One region of the Spirillospora sp. NPDC047279 genome, then DNA from elsewhere that is predicted to be linked to it. Evidence: riboswitches for the same ligand, from Rfam matches in the RefSeq annotation. Region 1 holds a riboswitch; each other region holds the start of a gene.
The links. A riboswitch is a leader RNA that binds a small molecule or an ion and turns the genes downstream of it on or off. The one in region 1 is predicted to bind cobalamin.
Positions count from the first base shown of each region.

Region 2: linked by a shared signal. The riboswitch ahead of ABZ810_RS27650 (putative cobaltochelatase) and the one ahead of ABZ810_RS10615 (CbtB domain-containing protein) in region 1 are both predicted to bind cobalamin.
Region 3: linked by a shared signal. The riboswitch ahead of ABZ810_RS06355 (ribonucleoside-diphosphate reductase subunit alpha) and the one ahead of ABZ810_RS10615 (CbtB domain-containing protein) in region 1 are both predicted to bind cobalamin.

Region 1 is NZ_JBEYUA010000004.1:61,452-69,014, reverse strand. It holds gene ABZ810_RS10625 (branched-chain amino acid aminotransferase) at 1-845, opposite strand, end outside; gene ABZ810_RS10620 (3-isopropylmalate dehydrogenase) at 1,020-2,090, opposite strand; cobalamin riboswitch at 2,255-2,398, shown strand; gene ABZ810_RS10615 (CbtB domain-containing protein) at 2,428-2,652, shown strand; gene ABZ810_RS10610 (CbtA family protein) at 2,652-3,419, shown strand; gene ABZ810_RS10605 ((2Fe-2S)-binding protein) at 3,427-4,104, opposite strand; gene ABZ810_RS10600 (hypothetical protein) at 4,274-4,402, opposite strand; gene serA (phosphoglycerate dehydrogenase) at 4,720-6,309, opposite strand; gene ABZ810_RS10590 (hypothetical protein) at 6,524-7,159, opposite strand; gene ABZ810_RS10585 (DUF2079 domain-containing protein) at 7,526-7,563, opposite strand, start outside.
Region 2 is NZ_JBEYUA010000011.1:120,472-128,034, reverse strand. It holds gene cobI (precorrin-2 C(20)-methyltransferase) at 1-1,151, opposite strand, end outside; gene ABZ810_RS27660 (cobyrinate a,c-diamide synthase) at 1,148-2,497, opposite strand; gene cobO (cob(I)yrinic acid a,c-diamide adenosyltransferase) at 2,513-3,115, opposite strand; gene ABZ810_RS27650 (putative cobaltochelatase) at 3,121-5,139, opposite strand; cobalamin riboswitch at 5,219-5,367, opposite strand; gene ABZ810_RS27645 (oxygenase MpaB family protein) at 5,484-6,320, shown strand; gene ABZ810_RS27640 (helix-turn-helix domain-containing protein) at 6,330-6,959, shown strand; gene ABZ810_RS27635 (ATP-binding protein) at 6,996-7,553, opposite strand.
Region 3 is NZ_JBEYUA010000002.1:461,254-468,816, forward strand. It holds gene ABZ810_RS06340 (hypothetical protein) at 1-554, opposite strand, end outside; gene ABZ810_RS06345 (hypothetical protein) at 632-787, opposite strand; gene ABZ810_RS06350 (ribonucleotide-diphosphate reductase subunit beta) at 910-1,932, opposite strand; gene ABZ810_RS06355 (ribonucleoside-diphosphate reductase subunit alpha) at 1,929-4,328, opposite strand; cobalamin riboswitch at 4,526-4,705, opposite strand; gene ABZ810_RS06360 (hypothetical protein) at 4,974-5,606, shown strand; gene ABZ810_RS06365 (YcnI family protein) at 5,690-6,418, shown strand; gene ABZ810_RS06370 (copper resistance CopC family protein) at 6,415-7,059, shown strand; gene ABZ810_RS06375 (LysR substrate-binding domain-containing protein) at 7,126-7,563, shown strand, end outside.

The sequences.
Region 1 (7,563 bases):
AGGTCCGGGGCGAGCTTGAGCATGGAGTCGCGGGTGATCCCCGCCAGCAGCGAGCCGTTGAGCGCCGGGGTGAGGAGCCGCGCGTTCGGGCCCTCCCCGTACACGAAGATCAGGTTCATCGACCCGACCTCCTCGACCCAGCGGTGCTCGTGCGCGTCGAGCCAGACCACCTGGTCGCAGCCGTGCGCGACGGCCTGGGCCTGCCCGGCGAACGAGGCGGCGTAGTTGCCGCCGGTCTTGGCCTCACCGGTGCCGCCCGGAGCGGCGCGCACGTAGTCCTGCGACAGCCAGACCCTGACGGGCTTGATGCCGCGCGGGTAGTAGAGGCCGGACGGGGACGCGATGACCATGAAGAGGAACTCGTCGGCGGGCCGGTTGACGCCGAGGGCACGGGTGGTCGCGAACATGAACGGCCGCAGGTAGAGGCTCTGCCCCTCCTGGCCGGGGATCCAGTCGCGGTCGGTGCGGACCAGGGTCTCCAGCGCGTCCACGAACAGCTGCTCGGGGATCTCCGGCATGGCCATCCGGCGGGCGGAGCGGTTCATCCGGGCGGCGTTGGCGTACGGGCGGAACGTGACGATCGACCCGTCGGCCTGGCGGTAGGCCTTGAGGCCCTCGAACAGCTCCTGGGAGTAGTGCAGGACCTGGCTGGCGGGGTCCATCGGGATCGGCCCGTAGGGCTCCAGGCGGGCGTCGTACCAGCCCTTGCCCTCCTTGTACCGGATCGTGACCATGTGATCCGTGAAGTGCACCCCCCACCCCGGGTCGGCCAGGATGCGCTCGCGCTCCGCGGCCGGCGTCGGCTGCTCGCTGGGGATGATCTCGAAGTCAAGGGTGGTGCTCATCGTCTCGGTCCTCTCCCGGATCGCCACCACGGCCCCGTTGCCGTACGGCATTCCTTAATGCCCATTGTCGTACTTCGTCCAGTCCCGCTCCTCGATCACGGGGCGCACGCGAAAACCGGGCGCGCCGCGAGGCACGCCCGGAGTTCCCCTGAGTAAGTCCAGAGAGGCGTGCCCCTAGCCGGATACTCGCTTCGCGATCGCGTCGCCGACCTGCGCCGTGGACCGCGCACCCAGGCCCGGACGCTCCAGCAGGTCGTCGGCGACGGCCTGCTCGACGCGCCGCGCGGCCTCGGCCGCACCGGGCTCGATCGTGGCCAGGTGGTCCAGCAGCATGACGACGGACAGGATCGTAGCGGTCGGGTCGGCCTTGCCCTGGCCCGCGATGTCGGGGGCGCTGCCGTGCACCGGCTCGAACATCGACGGCGCCGCGCCGGTGGGGTTGATGTTGCCGGAGGCGGCGAGCCCGATGCCGCCGGCCACCGCGGCGCCGAGGTCGGTGATGATGTCGCCGAACAGGTTGTCGGTGACGATCACGTCGTAGCGCCGCGGCTGGTTGACGAAGAACATGGTGGCCGCGTCGACGTGGCTGTAGTCGACCTCGACCTGCGGGAACTCGGCGGAGAGCTCCTTGAGGTAACGCTGGTAGAGCCCGGCGGCGAAGGTCAGCACGTTGTCCTTGTGGACCAGCGTCAGCTTCTTGCGCGGGCGGGCCGCGGCCTGCTCGAACGCGTAGCGGATGATCCGCTCGACGCCGAGGGCGGTGTTGACGCTCTCCTGGGTGGCGACCTCGTGCGGGGTGCCCTTGCGGAGCACGCCTCCGACGCCCGCGTACGGGCCCTCGGTGCCCTCGCGGACGACGACCATGTCGATGTCCTCGGGCTGCACGTCGGCCAGCGGGGTGGAGGCCCCGGGCAGCAGCTTGACCGGCCGCAGGTTGACGTACTGGTCGAGCTCGAACCGCATGCGCAGCAGCAGCCCGCGCTCCAGCGTGCCGCTGGGGACGGTCGGGTCGCCGATGGCGCCGAGCAGAATGGCGTCCTGGCCGCGCAGTTCGTCGAGCACCGAGTCGGGCAGCACCTCGCCGGTCCGGTGCCAGCGGGCGGCGCCGAGGTCGTACGGGGTCTGCTCGAAGGTGAGGCCGGACGAGGGGGCGACGGCCTCGAGGACCTTGAGCCCCTCGGCGACGACCTCGGGGCCGATCCCGTCACCGGCGATCACGGCCAGACGGACGTTGCGGGAAACCATGCGCGCACTCTACCGCAACGTCTCAGTTCGTGAGCATCGGTCTCACGATCCGAGATGGCCGTCTCGGCCCTCCCCCACGTCCCGCGCCGGCCGCGGCCGCCCTGATCGTTCCGGGGCTGGGTCTTTGTCACCCTCCGCCGACTTGACGGTGCGCCTCGGCAAAGGGGACGCTCTCCCCGACAAGTTCACAAACGAGGCGACAGTGCGCAGGAACCTGGTGCGACTCCAGGACGGTCCCGCCACTGTGTCCGGGGCCCTCCCGTCAGGGCCCCGGGAGTCAGGAACTGACCTGTCGTCCTCCCGTCACCGGGGCGAGTGCACCCCGTGAGGAGACCCCATGGCCCAGTCAGCCGTGCCGTCGTCGCAGGCACCGGAGCAGCCCGTACCGCTGCGCGTCCCCGTCCGCAAGATCCTGCCCTGGGCGGTCTTCGCCCTGGTCCTGGCGCTCGTGCTCATCTACTTCGTGGGCGCCGAACAGGGCGCGACCTCGCTCTTCGGCGGCACCTGGGTGCACGAGTTCACGCACGACGGCCGTCACCTGCTCGGGTTCCCCTGCCACTGATGATGCGCTCACTTCTCATCCGCGGCATGCTCGTCGGCGTCGCGGCGGCGGCGCTCGCCCTCCTGATCGCCTGGATCTACGGTGAACCGCAGGTCGGCCACGCCATCGCCTTCGAGGAGGCCGGCGCGGCCCACGACCACGCCGGCGCGGCGGCCGAGGAGCCCGAGGTCGTCAGCCGCACCGTCCAGAAGACCACCGGCCTGATCACGGCCATGGTGGTCTACGGCGTCGCGGTCGGCGGGCTCTTCGCCATCGCGTTCGCGTTCGCGTACGGCCGGCTCGGCGCGCTCGGCGCCCGCGCGACGGCCGCCCTGGTCGCCGTCGGCGGCTTCACGGCGGTCGTGGTCGTGCCGTTCCTCAAGTACCCGCCCACTCCCCCGGCTGTCGGCGACCCCGAGACCATCGGCGAGCGCACCGCGATCTACTTCGGCATGGTCGCGCTCGGCCTGCTCGCGACGGCGGCCGCCGTGATCGTCCAGCGGCGCCTGCTGCCGCGGCTGGGCCCGTGGAACGCGACGATCGTCGCGGCGGTCGGCTTCGCCGTCGTCGTCGCGCTCGTCTACCGCCTCACGCCCGAGCCCGACGCGGTGGCGGACGGGTTCCCGGCCACGGTGCTCTGGGACTTCCGCGTCGCCTCGCTGGGCATCCAGGTGGTGTTGTGGTCGACGCTGGGGCTGCTGTTCGGCGCCCTGACCGAACGGGCCTTCCGGCGGGCGGCGCCGTCCGCTCCGGCCCCGGGCTCGAAAGCCGAGCCCGTCCAGGGATAGCCACCGGTCAGCGGGGCAGCAGCGCGCAGTCGCCGCACATCTCGCCGCCGGGCGGCACCCGGTAGTAGAGGCAGCAGCTGCGCCGCACGAAGCCGCGCCCCTGTTCGAACGTGCCCGTGCCCGCGAGCGGGGCACGGGCGAACAGGTCGCGGACGAGGGCGCGCAGCGGTGTGGCCAGGTCCGGCCGGAGCGTTCCCGCGCGGAGCGTTCCGGCCAGGGCCGACGCGGCGTTGCCCCACAGCAGCCCGTCCGCCAGCCCCACGGTCTGGAGCATCGTCTCCCTGAGCGGCATCAGCTGGCCCCGTACGACCGTGCCGTGCAGGGCGTCCGCCGGGTCGCCGGGCAGGCTCGACGGGGCGGCCAGCCACAGGGCGACCGGCGCCCCCGGCGCCCAGCGCCAGTGCAGGCTCGACAGGTCCGGCACGGCGCCCAGGGCGGCCGCGGCGACCGCCGGCGACCAGAGCCGGGACGCCAGCCCCTGGAAGAGGATCGACGCGGCGACCCGGCGTTCGCCGGTGCCGAGCCGTTCGGCGTAGGCGTCGACCAGGCCGAGCAGGCGTTCGGGATCCTTCTCCGGCAGCGGCCGCCAGGTCGGGTCGGCCTCCTCGTCGGGATCGGTGACGATCGAGAAGTAGGGGCCGAGCTTCGCCGCCTCGCGCAGCGCGCCGGTGACCGCGATCGTCACGCCTCTCCCTCCGCTCGTTCGCCGCTCCCGCTCCCGGGCGGACTCCAACGTAACGCGCGACCGCCGCGGCCGGTCATCCGGCCACGGCGGTCGCGGTGAGTCTGGCCGCGCGGGTCGTCAGACGCCGCGCAGAGCCTCAGCCGCGCGGGTCTCGTCTGCCGCGCGAGCCTCAGCTGGTGGGCAGGCCGCCGTTGTCGCGGCGGTCCAGGGCCATCTGCAGGGCTCGCGAGGCCTCGTCCTGGTCGCGGGCGGGCGCGGCCGGCTCGTCGGCGGGCGCGGCGTTGAAAGTCTCGTTCATGGGCTTCGCTCCGTAAATGCGGTTGCTGCTGTGCCGGGGTGCTCGGCCACCGTGGTTCGCACGGTGTGACACCGAACAGGACTTACGGCCGTCACCTCACTCCGCAGCGGGTGGCGGCCTGCCGTTCAGGCCCCGCTGCGGCAGCGAAGGATTACCACGAAGCGCCGCATGACTGGAATCCACGGTACCTCCGGTCCCGGCAGGTGTCCCGACCGGTGGCCGATGTTCTCACATGATGAGACGAACGGCCGAGCTACCTGCGGAAACACGAAGGCCGTGATCCCGTCGCGGACGGGATCACGGCCTGACAGCGCGGGTCAGGACTCGAGGTCCACCCGGCGGCCCATCTCGGCGCCGATCTCGGCCTTGATGCCGTCAACCAGCTCGGTCGGGATGGCGGAGTCGACGGTGAGGGCGATCAGCGCCTGCGCGCCCTTGGCCGCCCGGCCGACCTGCATGCCGGCGATGTTGACGCCGGTGTCGCCGAGCAGCTTGCCGACCACGCCGACGATGCCCGGACGGTCGGTGTAGGTGAAGAACGCCATGTGCTCGGTGGGCAGGAGCTCCATGTCGTAGCCGTTGATCTCGATGATCCGCTCGATGTGCTTGGGCCCGGTGAGCGTGCCGGAGACCGAGATCACCTCGCCGTCGGCCATCGTGCCGCGGACCTGGACCACGTTGCGCCAGTCGGGCGAGTCCTCGCTGGTGGTGAGCGTGACCTCGACGCCGCGGTCGCGGGCGAGCAGCGGGGCGTTGACGAACGTCACCGCCTCCTCGATCACGTCGACGAACACGCCCTTGAGCGCCGCGAGCTCCAGGACCTTGACGTCGTGGCCGGTGATCTCGCCGCGCACCACCACGTCGAGCCGGACCGGCACGCCGCCGGCCAGCGCGGTGAAGATGCGGCCGAGCTTCTCGGCGAGCGGCAGGCCGGGCTTGACGTCCTCGGCGACCGCGCCGCCCTGGACATTGACCGCGTCGGGTACGAACTCGCCGGACAGCGCGAGCTTGACCGAGCGGGCGACCTGGGTGCCCGCCTTCTCCTGCGCCTCGTGGGTGCTGGCGCCCAGGTGCGGGGTGACCACGACGTTGTCGTGGTGGAACAGCGGGCTGTCGGTGCACGGCTCGGTGCTGAACACGTCGATGCCGGCGCCGGCCACCCGGCCGTCCTTGATCGCCAGGTCGAGCGCCGCCTCGTCGACGATGCCGCCGCGGGCCGCGTTGACGATGCGCACCTCGGGCTTGACCTGGTGCAGCTCCTTGTCGCCGATGAGACCGAGGGTCTCGGGCGTCTTGGGCAGGTGCACGGTGATGAAGTCGCTCTCGCGCAGCAGCTCGTCGATGGTGACCAGCTTCACACCCAGCTGGGCGGCGCGGGCGGCCTGCACGTACGGGTCGTAGGCGATCACGTTCATGTCGAACGCGGCGAGGCGCTGGGCGACCAGCACGCCGATGCGGCCGAGGCCGAGCACGCCGACGGTCTTGCCCTGAAGCTCCACGCCGGTGTACTTGGAGCGCTTCCACTCGCCCTGCTTGAGCGCGCCGTGGCCCTGCGGCACGTTGCGGGCGGTCGCCAGCAGCAGCGCGATCGCGTGCTCGGCGGCGGTGACGATGTTGGAGGTCGGCGCGTTGACGACCATGACGCCGGCCTTGGTGGCCGCCTCGACGTCGACGTTGTCGAGGCCGACGCCCGCGCGGGCGACCACGCGGAGCTTCCTGGCGTGCTGGAACACCTCGGCGGTGACCTTGGTGGCGCTGCGGACGATCAGGGCGTCGACGTCGGCGACGGCCGGCAGCAGCTGCTCGCGGTCGGCACCGTCGACGGAGCGGACCTCGAAATCGGACTCCAGCACGGCGATGCCGGCCGGGGAGAGTTCTTCGGCGACGAGGACGACAGGCTTGCTCAAGGAACAGTCCTTCGAATGTGGAGTGTGCAGGTGAGTTTGCGAGTCCACCCCGTCGTGCCCCCGCGCAAGGACAGTCTAGTCCCCCTCCGATGCCCTCCCGACGGACACGGCGACACGTCCCCGTACAGCCGTTTCGCTGGACTTCATCCTCGCCCGTCCACCTCGAGACCGAGACGAGTCCCGGTCTCGAGGCCTCCGATCGAGCGGCTCCCGATCACGCCGCGTTGGGCTCCGGCACGGAGGCGAGGACCGTGGCGGCCCCGCCGGCGTCGGCGACCTCGATGTGCGGGACGTCGATGAACACCCGCAGCGGCCCCGGCGGCAGGCCGAGGTCGTCGGCCACCTCCAGCTGGATCCCGCGCAGCGGGATGTAGGAGAGATAGCCGCGGTAGACGTTCTGCGAGCGGAACATCGCCGTCATGATCAGCCGGTAGTCGCGGATCCGGAACGAGAGGGCCGCGAGGGTGGGCACCGTGTCGGCGTCCTCCCCCGGCACGGTCAGCGAGATCCACGCGCTGGTCGTCCACGGCCGGGACCGCAACAGGTCGGCGACCCAGTGCAGCTGGTGGACGCCGTTGAGGTCGCGCAGCCGCTCCCCGAACTCGCTGTGCAGGGTGCGCCGTGGCCGGTCCTGTGACCAGCGCGACATCCGCGCGCCGTCGCCGTGCTCGCGGAGGATGGGGTCCTCCCAGCTCAGCGAGGCGATCTCGAAGAGGATCGGCGGGCCCTCGATGATCGGGCCGCGCTCTTCCATGCCGGCCTGGCCGGCCGCCCAGACGTGCCGCAGGAGGGCTATCCAGGCCCGTCCGCAGGTCTCCCAGCGCCGGACGGACCGATCGGCCGCCGCCACGTCACGACTCCCTGCCAATGAGCGCCCCCGGGCGGGCATCGGCGTTCAGGGAATTACCTGCCTTGACCTTTGCGGGAAGGGGAATAAATTCCGCCGCTCCGGTCAGGATCTCGGCTCTTGTCGTCCGGTGATGATCGCCACTCATGACTCCGCCCCACCGCCACCACGGGTGCGGTCACCTTTGCGTGGATGCCCTGGTACGTAGGACGTGCCGCATCCGCAGCGGCTTTCCTCCAGTATCGGGCAATCTGCGGCAAAAGTGTAGGGCATAGGCGAGAGTCACACCTTCACTCGCTTTCTGACTATCGTGATCGATTCTGCTTACTGCGTGTTCCGTCCAAGGGGGCGTTGGACACGGGCATCGCGCTAATGATTGACCTGAGTGCGCGGGCTGACGGGAATAA
Region 2 (7,563 bases), on a different contig from region 1:
TCGACGACCTCCTCGGCCACCGCGCCGAACTTGTAGGCGACGACCGTGTCGCCGTGCTCCAGCGCGGCGCCGAGGCGTGCGGTGCCGCGCGTCACCGGGACGAGCGTCAGCGACTCCGCGCCCTCGGTGAGGACGGTGCCGGAGCGGGCGGCCAGGTCCTGCATGGCGGTGATCCCGGGCACGGTCTCCACGACCGCGCCGGGCCGCCGCTCGCGCACGGTCTGGGCCAGGTAGGTGAAGGTCGAGTAGACGTTGGGGTCGCCGATCGTGGCGAACACGACGGTCCTGGCCCCCTCCGCGAACGCGCGCACGACCCGGTCGGCGGCGCCGTCCCAGGCGGCGGCGCGCTCGGCGGTCACGCCGCCCCGGTCGTTCAGCGCGAAGACGACCCGTTCGGCCTTGCCGGTGTGGGCGCGCACGACCGACTCGGCGCGGCCCTCCTCGTCCAGGGCCATGACCGGCACGAGGACGACGTCGGCGGCGCGCAGCAGCCGGACGGCCTTGGCGGTGACCAGCTCGGGGTCTCCCGGGCCGACGCCGATGCCGACGAGCACGGGCGGACGGTCACCGGCACCCTCGCCCTCGGCGCGGTCGAGGTCGGCGGCCAGCAGGCTGAAGACGTGCTGGTCGCGGTTGACGCCCTCGGCGTCGCGCTCGCCGCCGCGGGCCGTGCCCTCGCGCACGAAGCCGGCCTTCTCCGCGACCCGGAGCGAGGCGAAGTTGGACGTGACCGCGCGCAGCTCCACGCGGTGCAGGCCGCAGTCGCGCAGCGCCCACGCCGAGACCAGCCGGAGCGCCTCGGTGGCGTGGCCGCGGCGCCGCAGGCCGGGCCGCATGCCGTAGCCGACCTCGCAGGTGCCCTGCGACCAGTCGACCCGGAAGAGCCCGATCGTGCCGACGAAGGCGCCGCTGTCGCGCTCGACCACCGCGAGGTGCACGGCCAGGCCGTAGCGATGCGGCTGGTGCACGCCGGTGGTGAGCCACCAGGCCAGCTTCTCCGCGTCGAGCTCGGCCGGGAAGTTGTCGGGGAGGAAGTCCTCGCCGGCCCGGATGACCTCGATGAGCGCGGCACCGTCGTCGATCGAGAACGGCCGCAGCTCGACCCGTTCCCCGCGCAGGTGGACGGGACCGCGGAAGGTGTCGTCGCTCATCGGCAGGCCTCCGTGAATCTCCCCGCGACGTGCGGTGCCCCGGCCCAGTGCAGATGCAGGTACGAGGCGACGCGGTCGCCCTGGACGAACCCGGCCGGTCCTTCCGGCGACCACTGCCACGCCGCGGTGGCGCCGTGCGCCGGGTCGGTGACGGTCCGGTGGAACTCGTGGCCGTGCACCCGTTCGCCGGCACGGGCGACGACCGAGTCCGACACCGCCACGGCCGCGCGGTAGCCCAGCGTCAGCCGCTCGCTCATCCGGCCGGTGACGTCGCCGAGCACGCCGCACATCGGCCTGCCGTCCAGCTCGCGCGCCAGGTAGAGCATCCCCGCGCACTCGGCGTAGACCGGCCCCGCGAACGCGGCGATCTCCGCGCGCAGCGGCTCGTTGTCCGACAGCTCCGCCGCGTACACCTCGGGGAAGCCGCCGCCGATGACGACGCCGCGCGTGCCGGCGGGCAGCCGCTCGTCGCGCAGCGGGTCGAAGCGCACCACCTCGGCCCCGGCCGCGGCGAGCAGTTCCTCGTTCTCGGTGTAGCCGAACGTGAACGCCGGCCCGCCCGCCACCGCGACCCGGACCGGGACGGCCGCCCCGTCGCGGTCCGGGTCGCGGTGCGGCGGCGTCCAGGGCTCGGCGGTCAGGGCGGGTGCGCTGCGCGCGAGCGCGAGCACGGCCTCCAGGTCGCAGGACCCGGCGACGAGGGCGCCGAGCCGGTCGACGGTGTCGACGGCCTCGGCGCTGCGCTCGGCGACCGGGACGAGCCCGAGGTGCCGGGACGGCTTGGCGATGCCGTCGTGGCGGCGCAGCGCGCCGAGCACCGACACGCCCAGCTCCTCGACCGCGTCCCGGCACAACCGTTCGTGGCCGTCCGACCCGATCCGGTTGAGGATCACGCCGCCCAGCCGGACACCGTCGCCGTAGCTGCGGAAGCCGTGCACCGTCGCCGCCACCGAACGGCCCGCCGCCGCCGCGTCCACGACGAGGATCACCGGCGCGTCGAGCAGCCGCGCCACGTGCGCGGTCGACGCGAAGTCGCCCTCCCCGGACGCGCCGTCGTACAGGCCCATGACGCCCTCGACCACCGCCACGTCGGCGCCGGCGGCCCGGGCGCCGTGCAGGAAGAGCGGCGCCACCAGTCCCTCGGACGTCAGCCACGGGTCGAGGTTGCGCCCCGGGCGGCCCGTCGCCAGCGCGTGGTAGCCGGGGTCGATGTAGTCCGGGCCGACCTTGTGCGGCGACACCGCCAGGCCGCGGGCCGCGAACGCGGCCATCAGGCCCGTGGCCACGGTCGTCTTGCCGCTCCCGGAGGCCGGGGCCGCGACGACGACGCGGGGAACGTTCACCACTCGATCACCACTCGATCACCACTCGATGCCCTTCTGGCCCTTCTGGCCCCGGTCCATGGGGTGCTTCGCCTTGCCCATCTCGGTGACGAGGTCGGCGAGCTCCAGCAGCCGCGGGTCGGCGTCCCGGCCCGTGATGACCACGTGCTGGTTGCCGGGACGTTCGCGCAGCGCGGCCACGACGTCCTCGACGTCGACCCAGCCCCACCTCATCGGGTACGTGAACTCGTCCAGCACGTAGAAGCGGTAGGTCTCGGCGGCCAGGTCGCGCTTGATCTGCTCCCAGCCCTCGCGGGCGTCGGCCTCGTGGTCCTCCTCCGAGCCCGGCCGCTGGATCCACGACCAGCCCTCGCCCATCTTGTGCCAGCTCACCGGGCCGCCCTCGCCCGTCTCGCCGAGGACGCGCAGCGCCCGCTCCTCGCCGATGCGCCACTTGGCCGACTTGACGAACTGGAAGACCCCGATCGGCCAGCCCTGGTTCCAGGCGCGCAGCGCGAGCCCGAACGCGGCGGTCGACTTGCCCTTGCCCGGACCGGTGTGCACGATCACCAGCGGCCGGTTGCGGCGCTCGCGGGTCGTCAGCCCGTCGTCGGGCACGTACTCCGGCTTGCCCTGCGGCATCTCGCTCACGCCACCCTTCGAACGTCGCGGACGACCCCGGCCAGCGCGTCGGCGGCCAGCTCGTCCAGCCGGACGAGCTCGGCGCCCAGGTGACCGGCCAGCCGCCCGGACAGGCCGAGCCGCACCGGCCCGGACTCGCAGTCGACCACGACCGCGGCCACTCCGGCGAGCGGTCCCGCCGCGGCGGCCGGATCGGGACCGTGGGTGGCACGGCCGTCGGTCACCACCACGAGGAGGGGGCGCCGGGCCGGGTCGCGGAGCCGCTCGACGCGGAGCACCTCGGCGGCCCGCAGCAGCCCGGCCGCCAGCGGCGTGCGGCCGCCGGTCGGCAGCCCTTCCAGCCGCCGCGCCCCCGCCTCGACCGAGGACGTCGGCGGCAGCGCGAGGTCGGCGCCGGTGCCGCGGAACGTGATGAGGCCGACCTTGTCGCGCCGCTGGTAGGCGTCCAGGAGCAGGCTGAGGACCGCGCCCTTGACGGCGCGCATGCGCTGCCGTGCCGCCATCGACCCGCTGGCGTCCACGACGAACAGCACGAGGTTGCCCTCGCGCCCGTCGCGGACGCTCTCGCGCAGGTCTTCGGCCGCGACGACCAGGCCGGGCCCGCCGCGGCCGCGCGCGTGCTGGTGCGGGGCGGCGGCGCGCAGGGTCGCGGTGAGGTGCAGCCCGCGCGCGCCCGGCCGCGAGCCGGAGACCCGGCCGTACGGGCTGCGCGCCTTGGAGCGGCGGCCCGGAGCGCCCATGCCGGTGCCGGGGACGGTGAAGAGCCTGGGCTTGTAGGCGGCGTCCGCCGGCGCCGGCTCGTTGCGTTCGGGCGCGGGCTTCTGGCCGTTGGGCTCCGGGCGCCGGTCGCCGTCCGGCTCGGAGGGGGCGGAGCCGTCCTGCGGCGGGGTCGGCTCACCGCCCGGTCCGTCCGGGTCGTCCGGACCGTCCGGGCCGCCGGGGTCGTCGTCGGGGGGCTCGGGCTCGCCGTGCTCGTCGTGCTCGTCGTGCTCGTCGTGCTCGTCCAACACCTCGTCCAGCTTCTGCCGGTCCAGGCCGGGCGCGTCGAACGGGTCGCGGCGGCGCCGGTGCGGGAGGGCCAGGCGGGCGGCCGTGCGGACGTCGTCGGCGGTCACGGCGGTGCGGCCGTGCCAGGCGGCCAGCGCGATCGCGGCACGGGCGGTCACCAGGTCGGCGCGCAGGCCGTCCACCTCGAACGCGGCGCAGACGGCGGTGATCTGGCGGAGCGCGGCGTCGGTCAGCTCGACGGCGGCGAGCCGGTCGCGCGCCGCCGCGATCCGCCCGGCCAGCTCCGCCTCGGCGTCGGTCCAGCCGGCCGCGAAGCCCGCCGGGTCCTCCTCGTAGCGCAGCCGCCGCCGGACGACCTCGGCGCGCTCGTCCGGGTCGCGGGTCGCCGCCACCTCGACGGTCAGCCCGAACCGGTCGAGCAGCTGCGGGCGCAGCTCGCCCTCCTCGGGGTTCATCGTGCCGACGAGGAGGAACCGCGCGGCGTGCCGGACCGAGACGCCCTCACGCTCGACGTACGACTCTCCCATCGCCGCGGCGTCCAGCAGCAGGTCGACGAGATGGTCGTGCAGCAGGTTGACCTCGTCGACGTAGAGGACGCCGCGGTGCGCGGCGGCCAGCAGGCCGGGTTCGAAGGCCTTCACGCCCTCGGTCAGCGCCCGTTCGATGTCGAGCGAGCCGGTGAGCCGGTCTTCGGAGGCGCCGACCGGCAGCTCCACCAGCCGCGCCGCCCGGCCCTCGCCGTCGGCCGCGTCGGCGTGCGGGCCGTCCGGGCAGTCGGGGTCGGGGTCGGCCGGGTCGCACGAGAAGCGGCAGCCCGGCACGACGTCCAGCGCGGGCAGCAGGCCCGCGAGCGCGCGGACGATCGTCGACTTGGCCGTGCCCTTCTCGCCGCGGACCAGCACGCCGCCGACGCCCGGCGACACCGCGTTGACGAGCAGCGCCAGCTTGAGGTCGTCCATGCCGACGACGGCGGAAAAGGGGTACCGAGCGGTGGCCGCGCCGCGGCGGCGGCTCATCGGCCCATCAGACAGGCAGGCATGCCTCATCGTCCTTCCCTCGGGTGTCCACGCCCGTGGCGGTCTCGTCCGACGGCCGGAGTCTCCTGGCTCCCGGATCACCGTTCTCCCTCAGCCTTCCAGCGTCGCCGCCGTGGCATGTGCGAGAGGGAACTCCCCTGGTCACAGTTGCGGGACAGCCCCGGAATAGGCAGGCCGATCGTTCGGCCCCGCCGCACCGGGTTCCTCCGCGTCCGTCGCAGGCAAGGATCGCACACCCCCGCAGGCCGCCCAAGTCGCGGTGGAGTGAGATGCCCCGCCCCGCACTGTTGGCGTAGCGCCAAGAACGTGTTCTACTGAGCCCCATGGCGAGATCCGATGGGCTGCCCTTCCGGCCTGGCGACGTGTCCTGGAAGGTGATGCGCGAGCCCGTGCTGGGGCTCGGCGCGGCGCCGACGCTCCTGTTGCAGGTGACGCATCCCCTCGTGGCGGCGGGCGTCGAGCAGTACTCCGACTTCGAGAGCGACCCGTTCGCCCGCCTCTGGCGCACCGCCGACGTCATGCTCAAGCTGTCGTTCGCCGAGCCCGAGGTCTCCGAACGCCAGGCCGTCAAGCTGCGCCGCGTCCACCAGCGCGTCGAGGGGCTGTCCGACGAGGGCGTGCCCTACCGGGCGCTCGACCCCGACCTGCTGCTGTGGGTGTGGGCGACGCTCACCCACAACGGGCTCGACCTGTACGAGCGGACGTTCGGGCGCCTGTCCGGCACCGACCGCGAGCGCTTCTACCAGGAGCAGAAGCTGATCGCCTACGCCTGCGGAGTTCCGGAAGGGCACTGCCCCATCACTTACACGGACTTCCGTGCTTACTTCGACGGGGTGGTCCAGCACGAGCTGCGCCCCACCACGGTCTCGGCCAAGCTCCTGGACACCAGCCGCAAACTGCGGATGCCGTGGCCGCTGGGGCCCGCCTACCTGCAGATCAACCTGCTCGCCGCCGGGGCTCTCCTGCCCGCGCGCCTGCGGCGTGAGCTGGACGTTCCGTGGAGCCGGTCGCGCGCGGCCGCGTTCGCCTCGCTGATCAGCGCCAACCGCGCGGCGGCGCGGGTGACGCCGGTGTCGATGCGGCACCGCCCCACGGACTACCTGGTCGCACGCGAGCGCCCGCTGCGGCTCTTCGCGCAACCGCGCCGCGGAGCCGCATAGGCTGTCCGCGTGGCCTCTCCGTCCCCATCCCGGTCGTCCCGGGCGAGCTACCAGCGCCTCCCGCGCGACGAACGGCGCGACCAGATCCTCGGCGTGGCCCGGCGGATGTTCACCGAGCTCCCGTACGCGGAGGTGTCGACCGCCGCGATCGCACGCGAGGCCGGGGTGCAGCGCGGACTGATCCACTACTACTTCGGCACCAAGCGCGAGCTGTTCCTGGAGGTCGTGCGCGGGCTGACGGTCGACTACTCCGGCCAGGCCCCGCCGCCCGACGCCCGGCTGAGCACCGCCGAGACCGTCGACCTCTGCGTACGGCTGTTCCTCGACGCCGCCGAGGCCAACGCCGACACCTGGCTGGCGGCGCTCGACGCCGAGGGCTTCGGCCAGGATCCCGAGCTGCGCCGGATCGTCAACAAGACCCGCGACATCACCGTCGAGCACATGCTGACGATGCTCCGCGTGCCCGACCCGACCGACACCCTGCGCGCCGTGCTGCGCGCGTACTCCGGTCTGGCCGAGGTGGCGACCCGCCAGTGGCTCCAGGAGAAGACGCTGGGCCGCGCCCAGGTGCACACCCTGCTGGCCGGCTCGCTGCTGGCCCTCATCACCGACATCGCCCCCGCGGTCGAGCGGACCTGAGCCCGGCCGCCCGTTGCTCGGGCGGCGCGGCGTCGCTCAGGCGGCGCCGGGCGCGGGCGGGAAGTCGTCGTTGCCCGACGGGGCGAGGAAGGACGCCACCGCGGCGGAGACGGGCACGGCGAACCAGACGGCCTTGCCCGGCACGGGCGGGCCCAGCCGGGAGAGGGTGCGCAGCACCCCCCAGCGGCCCTCGGACAGCTCGCGGACGATGCTGAGGCCGCGGCCGCAGTCGCCGGACGTCCACGAGTAGCCCGGCAGCCTCGCGTCGGCGTGGCCGTCGAAGACCGCGCAGCGCACCTCGCGTACGGCCGGGGTGGCGGACTGGCACTGGGCGGCGCGCGTGCCCGTGCGCTCGCCCAGGTAGACCCACAGCTCGTGCGGCCCGTGGTCGGACGCGTGCTGGTGAGCGTTGGTGACCAGCTCGCTCACCATGAGCTGTGCGTCGCAGATGATGTCGCGGGTGACGCCCAGCGAGGTGAGCGAGTCCGCGAGCACCGAACGCGCGTGACCGGCACAGCCAGGGCCGCGTGGCAGCGCCCAGACCCGGCCGGGTAGATGCGTATCGTCGTCGGCGAACTCAGGCGAAGCCTGCACGAACCCTCCC
Region 3 (7,563 bases), on a different contig from region 1:
GGGAACAGCGGCCGCATCTTCCAGGGCCTGCCGAAGTGCCAGACCCAGTTGCCCGTCCGGCTGCCCCGCGCCGCCTCGAACGCGGTCGCCTCGCTCAGCCTGATCTCCAGGTTGAGCGGCTCGCGCAGCGGCGTGAGCTCGGCGAGCGGATCGTCCTCGAAGAGGAGACGCTCGCTGGACCAGTCCACCCGCCGGACGCGCTCGACGGACGCGCGCGGGACCTGCACCTCACGCCGGAAGAGCACCGGATCGGCGAACACCAGGGCGTCCGGCTCCAGGCGGAGCTCCGGACGGGTCAGCACCGACCGCACGACCGGAATCAGCGCGGTCACCACGAAGGTGCTGACAGCGATGCCGCAGAGGCAGATCCAGAGGTTCTCCGGCATGCGCAGGTCGCCGGTGGCCGCCAGGGCGAGGCTCATGGCGGCCCCGCCGGCGTAAAGGAGCGTGAACGTCCCCCAGCCGGTCAGGAGCAGGGCGCGGGTCCCGCGCGAACGTTCGAGCGGGATCCGGGTGGAGGCCGCCCAGGAAGGCGTGACGGGCACGGAAGCCATGCCCCTGTCTCCCATGCCCGCCCGGGCCGGGGCAAGATCTGTTCAGCCGCGGTCGTTCAGAACGTTCGCCGTCCTGGTCAGTGGCGCTTCCCTCCGCCGCGGAACTTCGCCATCAGGCCGCGCGCACGCTGCTTGTTGCGGGGGTCCCTGGCGAGCTGCTCGGCCCTGGCCCGGGCCTGCTGCCCCTGGGGACTTCGGAACCAGAGTTTGATCCGGGTCATCAACGAGGCCACGTGATTCCTCCTAGCCGTTCGGGTGGCACGGCGGGGTCCGTCCACCCGTCCCTTCAACGACCGGTCCAGGCCCAGAAGTTGCGAAAAGATCCAGGACTCCGCCGTCGTGGACCGCTCTACCCTCAGAAGGCCTCGTCGAACGCCACACTTCCCTCCACGCCGATCTGGTAGGCCGAGACGCGCCGTTCGAAGAAGTTCGACAGCTCCTGCACGTCCTGCAGCTCCATGAACGCGAACGGGTTGGCGGTGCCGTACCGGGCCGGGATGCCGAGCCGCGCCAGCCGCTGGTCGGCCACGTACTCCAGGTAGGCCCGCATGTCGCCCGCGCTCATGCCGGGCAGCCCGTCACCGCACAGGTCGTGCGCGAACGCCATCTCGGCCTCGACCGCCTCGTCCAGCATCCGCGTCACCTCCTCGGTCAGCCGCGCGTCGAACAGGTGGGGCTCCTCCGCCCGCACGGTGTCGACGACCGAGAACGCGAACTCCATGTGCATCGACTCGTCCCGGAACACCCAGTTGGTGCCCGAGGCCAGCCCGTTCAGCAGGCCGCGCGAACGCAGCCAGTAGACGTAGGCGAACGCGCCGTAGAAGAACAGCCCCTCGATGCAGGCGGCGAAGCAGATCAGGTTGAGCAGGAACGCCCGCCGGTCCGCCTCGGTGCGCAGCTCGTCGAGCTTGTCGATCGAGTCGATCCACCGGAAGCAGAACTCCGCCTTGGCCCGGATCGACGGGATGTGCTCGATGGCCGCGAACGCTTTGGCGCGCTCGTCGTGGTCGGGCAGGTAGGTGTCGAGCAACGTCAGGTAGAACTGGACGTGCACCGCCTCCTCGAAGAGCTGCCGCGACAGGTAGAGCCGCGCCTCGGGGGCGTTGACGTGCTTGTAGAGGTTGAGCACGAGGTTGTTGGCCACGATCGAGTCGCCGGTCGCGAAGAACGCGACCAAGCGGTTGACCATGTGCACCTCGGCCGGGGTCAGCCGCGCCAGGTCGGCGAGGTCGGAGGCCAGGTCGACCTCCTCCACCGTCCAGGTGTTGCGGATCGCGGCGCGGTAGCGCTCGTAGAAGTCGGGATAGCGCATGGGCCGCAGGGTCAGGTCCATGCCCGGGTCGAGCAGCATGCCGTGCGTTCCGGTTCGTTCGCTCACTGGCAGGCCTCGCAGGATTCGGGGTTCTCGAGGGAGCACGCCACCGCGGCCGACGGCGTAATGGTGTCGTCCGAGGGGGGACGACCCCCCGCTCCCCCCGGAGCGGCTCCGCCGCTGATCGTGGTCTGCGCGATGCGCGTCGCGGGGCGTGAACGCAGGTAGTAGGTGGTCTTCAGTCCCGCGCGCCAGGCGTAGGCGTACATCGAGGAGAGCTTGCCGATGGTCGGCGTCTCCATGAAGAGGTTCAGCGACTGGCTCTGGTCGATGTACGGGGTGCGCGCGGCGGCCAGGTCGATCAGCGCCTTCTGCGGCAGTTCCCACGCGGTGCGGTAGAGCGTGCGCATCTCCTCGGGCAGGTCGACGATCCCCTGCACGGAGCCGTTCGCCTGCTTGACGGCGTCGCGCACGGCGGGCGTCCACAACCCGAGCGACTTGAGGTCGTCGACCAGGTAGTTGTTGATCTGCAGGAACTCGCCGGACAACGTCTCGCGCTTGAAGAGGTTGGAGACCTGCGGCTCGACGCACTCGTAGCAGCCCGCGATGGACGCGATCGTCGCGGTCGGCGCGATCGCGATCAGCAGCGAGTTGCGCAGGCCGTGCTCGGCGATCCGGGCGCGCAGCGCCTCCCATTCCGCGACGCGCCGCGGCGCCGCGTCCGCGAAGTGGTCGAGGTGCAGCCGGCCGCGGGCGGTGCGGGTCTTGGCGTAGGCGGGCAGCGGGCCGTGCTCGGCGGCCAGGTCGGCGGACGCGCCGTACGCGGCCAGCGCGATCTCCTCGGCGATCGTGGTGGACAGCTCGCGCGCCTCGTCCGAGTCGAACGGCAGCCGCATCATGAAGAGGACGTCCGCCAGGCCCATCACGCCGAGCCCGACCGGCCGCCACTTGGTGTTGGCCGCCGCGGCCTCGTCCGTGGGGTAGAAGCCGCGGTCGATCGTGCGGTCCAGGAAACGCACGGCGGTGCGGACGGTCGCGCGCAGCCGTTCCCAGTCCACGCCCGCCGGGGTGGCGTGCCCGGCGAGGTTGACCGAGCCGAGGTTGCAGACGGCGGTCTCGCCGTTGCTGGTCACCTCGATGATCTCGGTGCAGAGGTTGGAGAGGTGGACGGCGTTCCCCGGCTCGGCCGTCTGGTTGCAGGCGCGGTTGGCGGCGTCCTTGAACGTCATCCAGCCGTTGCCGGTCTCGGCGAGCGTGCGCATCATCCGGCCGTACAGCCGGCGGGCCGGGACCCGGCGCACGAACCGGCCGGCGGCCTCGGCGGCCCGGTAGGCGGTGTCGAACTCCTCCCCCCACAGGTCGGCGAGCTCGGGCGCCTCCTTGGGGTCGAACAGCGACCAGTCCGCGTCCGCCTCGACCCGGCGCATGAACTCGTCCGGGATCCAGTTGGCGAGGTTGAGGTTGTGGGTGCGCCGGGCCTCCTCGCCCGTGTTGTCGCGCAGTTCCAGGAACTCCTCGACGTCGGCGTGCCACGGCTCCAGGTAGACGCAGGCCGCGCCCTTGCGGCGGCCGCCCTGGTTGACGGCGGCGACGGACGAGTCGAGGGTGCGCAGCCACGGCACGATGCCGTTCGAGTGCCCGTTGGTGCCCCGGATCAGCGACCCGCGCGACCGCACCTTCGTCCACGAGATGCCGATGCCGCCCGCGTACTTGCTGAGCCGCGCCACCTGCGCGTACCGCTCGTAGATCGACTCCAGCTCGTCGCGCGGCGAGTCGAGCAGGAAGCACGACGACAGCTGCGGGCGGCGGGCGCCGGAGTTGAACAGCGTCGGCGAGCTCGGCAGGTACGACAGCGTGCTGAGCAGCGCGTACAGCTCGGCCGCGTCCTCCACGGCGCCGGTGCCGTCCGAGGGGGGACGACCCTCCGCACCCCCCGGCGCGACCTCGTCGCGATAGGAGAGCCCGCACGCGACGCGCAGCATGAAGTACTGCGGGCGTTCCAGGACGCGCCGCGTGCGCGGGTGCCGCAGCAGGTAGCGGTCATAGACCGTGCGCAGCCCGAAGTACTCGAAGCGGTCGTCGGCGGCCTCGTCGACCAGGTCGTCGAGCGCCGCGGCGTTGGCCGCGACGAACGCCGCGGTCGCGTCGTTCAGCAGGCCCTCGGCGTGCGCGGTGGCCACGGACGCGGAGAACGTGCGCACGCCCTCGGCGGCGGCCTCGTCGGCGATGTGGGCGCTCAGCAGCCGCGCCGCGACCTTGGAGTAGGCGGGCTCGACGGCCACCAGGGCCGCCGCCTCGCCGATCGCCAGCTCCCGCAACCCGGCGGCGTCGACACCGTCGCCCGACCGCACGGCGGACAGGACGCGGCGCGGGTCGACGTCGGCCAGTCCGGTACAGGCGCGCGCGACCTCGGTCTCGATGGAGGATCGGGTCGGCGGTGGCGCGATCAGCTCTTGTGTCACGTGCTCTCTTCCCTCGCGAGCTCGGCCTCCCGAGGGGGCGCACGCGAACAGGAGAGCACGGCACGACGCCGTGACCTGCCCAGCGACCCTCCCACGAGGCCAGTGGACTGTCTCGAACCGGGGAGGCGACCCCCGGGCCCCCGAAGGGGCGACAGGCGTCCTCGCTGCGCTCCGGCGCCTGTCTTCTCCGTGCGGGCAGGTCTTCGGACTCGCGGGCGACGCACCTTTGCAAGGTGCGGCCTACTGGCCGTCGCTTCCCGGCCCGTCTCGACGGGCCAGTGCTCTGTGACGGCGGTCGTTCCCGCTCACCGCTGCGGGGCAGTCCCGGAATTGGCCGGCCGATCTGCATCGGCACGGCCGCACCGGGTTCCCTCTTACGACGCCCCCGCCGACCGGGTGGGCCGCCGCGAGATCACGGGGACTCGGCGTGATCTCGCCGCGGTCCACCCCCACGGCGGGGGCGAACCAGCACGGGCAAGACCCTACATGTTGGTTACGACCATTGCCGCCAGCCCTACATGTTGGGCGTGTCACAGACCACGCCGCGCACCTGCCACGTACGCGCCGCGCCGGAATCGACACGCGGAATCGACACGGGGTGGGGGCATATCGGTCACCGGGACGAGATGGGAGGATGACCCCGCCATGTCCCCAGCCATATCCCCAGCCCCGCCCGCAGGCGGGCCGCGGCCGTACTTCCGCGTCGCCCGGGCGGTGCTCTTCGCCACCGTCTGCATGACGCTGGCCACGGCCGGGCACTCGCTGGTGTCGCCGTCCGCCGTCCCGGCGTGGGCGATCATCGTGGGCTTCGCCGGGGTGCTGGTCGTGGCGGGGGCGCTGGCCGGGCACGAACGGTCACTGCCCACGATCCTGGGCGGGCTGCTCGGCGGCCAGTTCGTCCTGCACAGCCTGTTCGCGAACGCGGCGGGCCCGGCCGAGCACCACGCCGCGGCGGGGACGCCCGTCCCGATGCCCGGGCACGGTTCCGGTACGGGGATGACGCTCGCGCACGTGGCGGCCGCCCTGCTCGCGGCCTGGTGGCTGCGCCGCGGCGAACGTGCCGCCTGGTCGCTGACCCGGCGCCTGGCCGCCAAGGTCGAACGGCCCGTCCGCGACCTGCTGGCCGTCCTGCTCGCCGCCGCCGAACCTCCTCCAGTCCCCGTGCGTACCCCTGTCGTGCGGGTGCGGGCCGTCACCGGCGCCACCGGCAGGGTGTTGCGGCACGAGGTCGTACGACGTGGACCTCCGTCCCGTTCGAGGGCGCTCGCGCACAGCTGAGCGCCGGACGTCACCGGACGCCGCCCCCGGCGTTCCGGCTCTTCCTCACCCCCTCGAACGACTCCCTCGAACGGAGATCTCGCATGTCCGCGTACTCGACGCTGAACGTCCGCAGGCTCGCCGCCGTCACCGGCCTCACCCTCGTCTCGGTCGTGGGCCTCGCCACCGCCGCATCCGCGCACGTCACCGTCAACCCCAAGGAGGCCGTGCAGGGCTCCTACGCCAAGGTGTCCTTCCGGGTGCCGAACGAACGTGACGACGCCGGGACCACCAAGCTCCAGGTCGACCTTCCGATGGACCACCCGCTCGCGTCGGTCTCGGTGCGGCCGGTGCCCGGCTGGTCGGTCAAGGTGGAGAAGTCCAAGCTCACGACCCCGATCAAGGCGCACGGCGCCGAGATCACCCAGGCCGTCTCGCGGATCACCTGGTCCGGCGGCACGATCGAGCCGGGGCAGTTCCAGGAGTTCGACGTCTCGATGGGGCAACTGCCCGACGACACCGACCGGCTGGTGTTCAAGGCGACCCAGACGTACTCGGGCGGCGAGGTCGTCAAGTGGGACCAGGAGCCCAAGGACGGGCAGGAGGAGCCGGAGCACCCCGCTCCGGTCCTCAAGCTGACCAAGGCCGCGGCGGCGACCGGCGCGGGCGCGTCGGGCGCGCCGACGGTCACGACGGTGTCGGCCACCGGCGCCAAGGCCGGGAGCGCCGACGACGGCACCGCCCGCCTGCTCGGCGGGCTGGGCCTGGCGGCCGGCGTCGTCGGCATCGCGGTCGGCGGATTCGGCATCGCGCGCGGAAGGAGCAAGGCATGACGGTCTTCTCGCGGATCGGGGCGGCCACTCTGTCTGCCACCCTGTCTGCCACCCTGTCGGCCACCCTGTCGGCCACCGTGGCGACCGGTGCCGTGCTGGCGCTGACCGCCGCACCGGCGTCGGCCCACACGGCCCTGGAGAGCTCGAACCCGAAGGCCAGGTCGGCGGTCGAGGCGCCCACCGAGATCACGCTGAAGTACAACCAGCCGATCACGCTCCCGCGGGTGATCCTCACCGACGCCCAGGGCGGCAAGCACACCGCGGGCGCGCCCAGGGCGGTGGACGGCCTGGTGACGCAGCCGGTCGCCGGGACGTTGCCGAACGGCGAGTACACCGTGGGCTGGCGGGTCGTGTCGGCGGACGGCCATCCCGTCAGCGGCACCTTCACGTTCACCGTGAAGGGCTCGCCGGCACCCGCGGGCGGCGGCGCCGCGAGCGGGGTCGTGACGTCGGCGCCCGCCTCGCCGCAGGCGGCCATCACGCTCAACCGGACGACGTCGTCCTCCGAGGACGACTCGGGCGGCTCCGGCGGCTGGTTGTGGCTCGGCCTGATCGCGCTGGTCGTGGTGGCGGTCGGCGGCGCGGTCGCGGCCGTCGTCAAGCGCCGCCCCTCTGGCGGGACGGGCGGGACGGGCGCCTAGCGTCCGCTCGCGCACGCGGCGTGATCGTGCCTGGAGACGCCTCAAAGCTCTCCTTATGATTCGAGCATGCTCGAGTCACGGCACATCCGCACGTTTCAGGAAGTGGTCCGGGAGGGGTCGTACTCGGGCGCCGCACGGGCGCTCGGGTACACCCAGCCCGCGATCACGCAGCAGATGAAGGCCCTGGAACGGGCCGTCGGCATGCCGCTGTTCGTCCGGGCCGGGCGCGGCCTCCAGCTCACCGAGGCGGGCACGGTCCTGGCCCGGCACGCCGAGGTGATCGTCGGCGACCTGACGGCGGCACAGGAGCAGTTGCGGGCCCTGGCCAGGCTGGAGGCCGGGCTGGTGCGCGTCTGCGCGTTCCCCAGCGCCAACGCCACGCTCGTGCCGACCGCGATGGCGGGCCTGCTGGCCACCCACCCGGGCATCCGGGTCGAACTGCAGGAGGCCGAGCCGCCCGAGTCCGTGCAGCGGCTGCTGCGCGGCGAGAGCGACATCGCGCTG